Linked DNA regions of Rhodospirillum rubrum ATCC 11170. The protein of the gene in region 2 interacts with the protein of the main gene of each other region in a pairwise test. Links are inferred from orthologs where the notes say so. Each region holds a gene or a part of one and is shown on either strand. Other genes may lie near its edges. The genes, in order: recR and recO.

Region 1 (3,273 bases), 1.8 Mb from region 2 along the record:
CCTGGGCGCCGATCCGCTGGTCATCGTTCAAGATCTGCTTGATCTCGTCCATTGGATGACGCGGGTGAAGGTGGTGCCGGTCTCGGCCGAGGATGCCGCCGTTCCCGAGGCCGAGCGCACCCGTGGCCGGGCGATGGCCGAGCGCTTGTCGATGGCGGTGCTGAACCGCTGCTGGCAGATCCTGCTCAAAGGCCTGGGCGAGGCGCGCGGCGCCCCGGTGCCGCTTCAGGCCGTCGAAATGGTGCTGATCCGTCTGGCCTATGCCAGCGACCTGCCCACCCCCGAGGAGGCCTTGAAGATGATCGCCGGCGGTGCCCAGCCCGCCGCCCCCCGCCCGCCGGCCCCCCACTCGCCCGCCGGTCCCCCCCCCGCCGCGCCGCCTCCCCCTTCGCCGCCGTCCCGGGCCGACGAGCCGCCGCGCCCGTCCCGCCCGTCGCAATCGAACGCCGGCGGCGGCGCCCTGGCCGTAGCGCCGGTGGAGGTCGCCCCCGATCCCCCGCCCCCGCCCCCGCCCCCGCCGGCCCCACCGGCCGCCGATCCGGCCGGCGCCTTCGACCCGGTGCCGCGCAGCTTCGCCCTGCTCGTCGATCTGTTCCGGCGCAAGCGCGAAGCCGTGGTCACCGGCCATCTGTATCGCGATGTCGAACTGGTGGGCTATGATCCCGAGGCTGGGCTGCTGGAGATCCATCCCCTGCCCGCCGCGCCGGCCAAACTGGCCGGCCAGATCACCCGCCTGCTCGGCGAATGGACCGGCCGGCGGTGGATGGTGACGCTGACCGACCGTCCCGGACAGCCGACCTTGCATGATGCCACCCAGGCCGATATCCATGCCCATCCGCTGGTCAAGGCGGTGCTGGACCGCTTTCCCGGGGCGGTGATCGGAACCATTCGCGAGCATCCCGGAGCCGTCGCGGCCGAGGCCGATTCGCCCGACCTCCTCGGCGATCCTGGCGAGGCTTATGGCGCGCCCGGCTTCGACACCCCGGCGGGCGCCGATCCAGACGATCTGTTCGACCCATTCATCGGAGACGACGAGACATGAAAAACATCGGGCAAATGCTCAAGCAGGCCCAGCAGCTGCAAACCCGCATGGCCGAAGTTCAAGAAGAGCTGAAGGCGATGGACGTCAGCGGCCAGTCGGCGGCCGGCATGTGCGTGGTAACCCTGGACGGCAAGGGCGGCGTGCGCTCGATCAAGATCGATCCCTCGCTGGTCGATCCCAAGGAAACCGAGGTCATGGAAGACCTGATCGTCGCCGCCTTCAACGACGCCAAGGCCAAGGTCGACGAGATGGTGAAGGAAAAGATGTCGGAACTGACCGGCGGGCTGAAGCTGCCGCCGGGCATGAGCCTGCCCTTCTGATCCCACGTCTTTTGTCCGGAGGGTCCCGGTGTCCGCGGGAGAGATCGACCGTCTGATCGGCCTGCTGGCCCGACTGCCCGGATTGGGTCCCCGTTCGGCCCGGCGCGCCGCTTTGCATCTGCTCAAGCGGCGCGAGAGCCTGATGGACCCCTTGATGGAGGCCCTGGGCGCGGTCGCCGCCTCGGTCCGCCTCTGCCCGGTCTGCGGCACTCTCGACACCCGCGCGCCCTGTTCGATCTGCGCCGATCCGCGCCGCGACGGAACGCTGATCTGCGTGGTGCGTGATGTCGCCGACCTCTGGGCCCTTGAACGCGGCGGGGTGTTTTCCGGGCGCTACCATGTTCTGGGCGGGCTGCTCTCGGCGATCGATGGCGTCGGTCCCGAGGATCTTGGTCTTGATCGCTTGGCAGCCCGCGTCGCCGAAGGCCCGGTGGTCGAGGTCATCCTGGCCCTGCCGGCCACCGTCGAGGGGCAGACCACCGCCCATGTCATCGCCGATCTTATCGAGCCAAAGGGAATAACCGTATCGGGATTGGCCCAGGGGGTTCCCGTGGGCGGCGAGTTGGACTATCTGGACGATGGCACCCTGACCGCCGCCCTGCGCGCCCGTCGCCCGGTTTGACCGCGCCGTCCGATCGCGCCCCCTGAGCGCGCCGCCGGGACGCGGCAGAGCCGATCCCTCCCCCGACCATCGCCAAAAGAGCCCGCCATGCGCCGTTTCCCCTTTCTTCCCCTTGTCGCGGCCTTGCTGGTGTCCCTGGTGACCGCCTGCGCCGGCTCTGCCCCGTCCACGCCCAAGCAGGCCGCCGTGCGCGTCGAGCGCACCCATCAATTGCCCCCCGCCCCCGCCCCTACCACCTTCGCTATCACGCCGCGCGACCGCGCCCAGGCCGCCGATCCGGCTTTCCAGGCGGCGGCCAATGTGGTCGCGCCGCTGCTCACCCGCCATGGCCATCGCTGGATCACCGGGACCGAGGCCCGTCGCGCCGTTTGGCGGGTGGGGCTGGAAACCACCATGTCCTCGTATAGCGACATGGCGCCGGCGGCGGGGGTCAGCTATCGCTTCGGCTGGAGCACCCCGGGCGGGCTGGCGATGGGCAAGGCTCCGGCGGGCGATATCGGCCCAGGCGCCCCGCCGACGATGATCGAGAAGCGGCTTTCGGTCACCATCACCGCCGAGGGCCGCACCGTCTACGAGGGGCGGGCCCTGCTGGTCGATGACGGCCGCGACCTGATGGATGCCCTGGTGCCGCTGGCCCGCGCCCTGTTCCTGCGCTTCCCCGGCCCCCAGGGCATCGATATGGGCGAGGCGCCCACCAAACCCTGATTCTTCGCCCCGCGCCGCGCCGGGACAGCGCAACAAATCCGACGATCGCGCGTTGGGCAACCGGGAGCCCTTTCGTTCGCACCGCGAGGAACAGACGTGGCTCCGCAAGAAGCCGTTCCAAGGAAGGACCGACCCCCATGCATAGCCTGACCAAAGCGACCCTGGCCGCGACCCTGATAACGACGCTGGGTTGGCAGGCCCACGCCCAAAGCTCCAGCGAGATTCTGGTGCCGCCCATGCGCGAGAGCAGCACGCCCTATAGCGCCATGTCGCCCTATAGCCCCACCGCCCCGGCGACGACCGCACCCGGCTATGGGGCCCCGACGAGCCCGGCGGCCCCGACCACCGCCGAGGGTGTTCATTACCGCTCGGTGACGGTGCCGTCCGCGACGCCGGGCTATTCGACGACAACGACGACGATCACCCCTTTGCCGTCAAACCCGAGCTATGCGCCTCCCCCCACGGTGGGGACCGGGTATTCCGCTCCGACGGGGAGCATGGGCTACTCGACGACGACCACCACCATCGCTCCCGCCCCCGCCCCCACCGGGGCGAACCCGACCGTGACCTACGCGCCGCTGCCC
Region 2 (3,255 bases):
GGTGCCGGCCAGCACCTCCAGGCGGTGTTCGATCTTGCCCAGGCGATGGCGCGAGCGCCGGCCAAGCACCACCAGCCGGTGATCAAGAAAGGCGACCAGCGCCTCCTTCAAGCCCAGCACCTTGGGCACGCCGTCGCCATCAAGCACGTTCATGTTCAGATTGAAGCGGATCTCCAGATCGGTCAGCCGGAACAGCTGCTCCATCAGGGTCTCGGCATCGACGGTGCGGTTGCGCGGTTCGAGCACCAGACGCAGGTCATCGGCGGATTCATCGCGGACATCGGCAAGGATCGGCAGCTTGCGGCCGTTGATCAGCTCGGCGATGCGCTCGACCAGCTTGGCCTTCTGAATCTGATAGGGAATCTCGGTGATAACAATCTGATAGAGGCCGTGGCTCAGATTTTCCTTTTCCCAGCGCGCGCGCAGCCGCATGGCGCCGCGGCCGGTGCGATAGGCCTCGGCGATGGCCTGGGGATGCTCGGCCAGCACGCCGCCGGTGGGAAAATCGGGGCCTTTGACGAAGCTCAGCAGGGCTTCGGGCGGACAGGCCGGCACCTTGATCAGATGCAGCAGCGCCTCGCACAACTCGCCGACGTTATGGGGGGGGATATTGGTCGCCATGCCGACGGCGATGCCCGAGGAGCCATTGGCCAGAAGATTGGGGAAGGCGGCGGGCATCACCACCGGCTCGTGATCCTCGCCATCATAGGTCGGGCGGAAATCGACGGCGTCGTCGTCCAGCCCCTCCATCAGGGCGCTGGCGACGGCGGTCAGCCGGGCTTCCGTATAGCGCATGGCGGCGGCGTTATCGCCGTCGATATTGCCGAAATTGCCCTGGCCTTCGACCAGCGGATACCGCACGGCGAATTCCTGGGCAAGGCGAACCATCGCCTCATAGACGGCGGCGTCGCCGTGGGGGTGATACTTGCCGATCACATCGCCCACGACGCGGGCGCATTTCTTGAACCCCGAGCCGGGATCGAGCTTGAGCATGCGCATGGCATAAAGCAGCCGCCGATGAACCGGCTTCAACCCATCGCGGACATCGGGCAGCGACCGCGACACGATGGTCGACAGCGCATAGGCCAGATACCGCTCGGAGAGCGCTTCGCTCAGCGGCGTTTCGCGGATCTCCAGGGGTTCGGGAACGGGGCCTTTGCTCATCGGGATCGGATCCTCTTTCTCAACGCACCATAGACATCACCGGTCCGCCGCTGACCACCGGCGCAACCGTTCGACAAACCTCTGCCGGCTGGCGGGCAATCCCCGCCCCTGGGGCGCCAGAACATGCCCCTCCAGGAAATAGCCGCTAAGGCGCAGGCCGTCACCAACCGCCTGGGCGTTCGCCGGAACCTCGGCGGGCGACAGCAGAAAGGCCGGCAGGGCAAGCAGCCGCGCCTGCCACGGCGCGCCCGCCTCCCGCCCGACCGCCCGGCCGCTGCGCGGCGAGACATAGGCGAGATCGCCGCACTCCCCGCTCACGGCGCAGCATGACAGGTCAAGCCCGAAGCCCAAAGCGGCGAGCAGCCCGATTTCCCAGCGCACGAAGGCCCCCGCCCAGACCAGGGGGGTGCCCTCCCCGCCCTCGGCCAGGGCGTCGAGCAGCGCCAGGGTCGCGTCATAGACATCGGCCTGGGGGGCGCGTTCGGGCAAGACCGTTTCGGCCAGGGCACAGGCCGCCGCCAGGGCGGCCAGCCGGTCGCGATCATCCAGCAATCCCCCGGCCACCCCGGCCAGAAGCTCGACGACAAGGCTGCCCAGATGATCTTCCAGGCGGGCCTTCCACGTGGCCTGAACCAGGGATCCCGGCTGAAGGGCGGCGCGCAGCCGCTTGCCGCGTCCGCCGCGGACGATGCCGGAATGGCGCCCATGGCCGGCGCTCAGCAGGCTGACGATCACCCCATCCTCGCCATGGGGCCGGGCGGCCAGCACGATTCCCCGATCGCTCCATTCGATCACCCGACGGCGACCTTTTCCAGCTAGACCAGCAGCACCGCCACCCCGGCCATCAGGCAGAGGATGCCGCAAAAGACCAGGAGCGCCACCAGCCAGCGCGGCAGACGGCTTTGGGCGCGGCCGCCCAGCACCAGGAACTGCGCCACTCCGGCCGTCAGCAAAACCAGCCCCAGGGGATTAAGGCCGCCGCTCACCGCGCGCCCCGCTCAGACATCGAAATCAAGTCCCCATTCGGAATACTGGTCGCGATCGTCCCACAGCCGGTCGTTGACCTTGACGTGAAGGAACAGATGCACCGGGCGTTCCAAAATCTCGGAAAGCTCCACGCGGGCGGCCCTGCCCAGGGCCTTGATCCGCGCGCCGCCCTTGCCGAGGAAAATCGCCCGCTGGCTTTCGCGCTGCACCAGCACCGTCTGGTCGATGCGCACCGAACCATCGGCGCGCTCGCGCCAGGATTCGGTCACCACCGCGGCGGCATAGGGCAGTTCCTCGTGCAACTGCAAGAAGACCTTTTCGCGGGTGATCTCGGCGGCCAGCAAACGCTGGGGCAGATCGGAGACCTCGTCCTCGGGGAACATCCACGGGCCGGCGGGCACCCGCTCGGCCAACCATGCCAACACGTCGTCGCAGCCGCTGCCGGTCAGCGCCGAAATCATGAAGACTTTTTCAAAGGGCAAAGCCGCATCCAGGCGCGAGGCCATTTCAAGCAGGCGCGAGCGTTCCAGGGCATCGACCTTGTTGAGCGCCAGAAGGGCCCGGCGGCCGGTGGCTTTCAGCTTGGTCAGGATCTCTTCGACCTCGGCCGTGATGCCCTTATGGGCATCGATCACCAGCAACACCAGATCGGCTTCCAGGGCGCCTTCCCAGGCGGCGGCGACCATGGCGCGATCGAAGCGCTTGCGCGGCTGGAAGATTCCCGGGGTATCGACGAACACCACCTGGGCTTCGCCAACCATGGCGATGCCGCGCACCCGCGAGCGCGTCGTCTGCACCTTGGGCGAAACGATGGTCACCTTGGAACCGACCAGTCGGTTCACCAAAGTGCTCTTGCCGGCGTTGGGGGCGCCGATGACGGCGACGAAGCCGCAGCGCGGCGGAGCAGAGTCGGCGGGGGAAGGGCAATCCAAATCGGTCATGTCGTCTTTTTTTCTCTTGGCTTGGCGCGGGTTCGGCGCGATTCGCCCATCCCTTTCAGGCTTTAGCGGCCCGGCGATAGCGCGATGGCCCCCGAAGACGGCGATCCGCCCGGACCGCGGGCCGATCACCGCTCGGTCTCCCGTTCAATCTAAATCAAACCGC

The links.
Region 1: the proteins of recO (region 2) and recR interact in binary tests that used the Escherichia coli proteins (3 or more experiments, as listed by UniProt). The link is inferred for Rhodospirillum rubrum ATCC 11170 from one-to-one orthologs.

Annotation. Positions count from the first base shown.
Region 1 is NC_007643.1:3,994,329-3,997,601, reverse strand. The notes cover bases 225-3,187. They hold recR (recombination mediator RecR), read left to right. Parts: upstream 225-1,390; coding sequence 1,391-1,984; downstream 1,985-3,187. Other genes in these bases: RRU_RS17920 (hypothetical protein), read left to right, coding at 2,827-3,187; RRU_RS17925 (hypothetical protein), read left to right, coding at 2,072-2,689; RRU_RS17935 (YbaB/EbfC family nucleoid-associated protein), read left to right, coding at 1,039-1,362; RRU_RS17940 (DNA polymerase III subunit gamma/tau), read left to right, coding at 225-1,042. In the rest of the region: more of RRU_RS17940, read left to right, coding at 1-224; more of RRU_RS17920, read left to right, coding at 3,188-3,273. UniProt on the Escherichia coli protein: May play a role in DNA repair. It seems to be involved in an RecBC-independent recombinational process of DNA repair. It may act with RecF and RecO.
Region 2 is NC_007643.1:2,147,628-2,150,882, forward strand. Bases 81-3,025 are described here. They hold recO (DNA repair protein RecO), read right to left. Parts: upstream 1,960-3,025; coding sequence 1,201-1,959; downstream 81-1,200. Other genes in these bases: parC (DNA topoisomerase IV subunit A), read right to left, coding at 81-1,164; RRU_RS19865 (hypothetical protein), read right to left, coding at 1,980-2,150; era (GTPase Era), read right to left, coding at 2,163-3,025. Also shown: more of parC, read right to left, coding at 1-80; more of era, read right to left, coding at 3,026-3,092. UniProt on the Escherichia coli protein: Involved in DNA repair and RecF pathway recombination.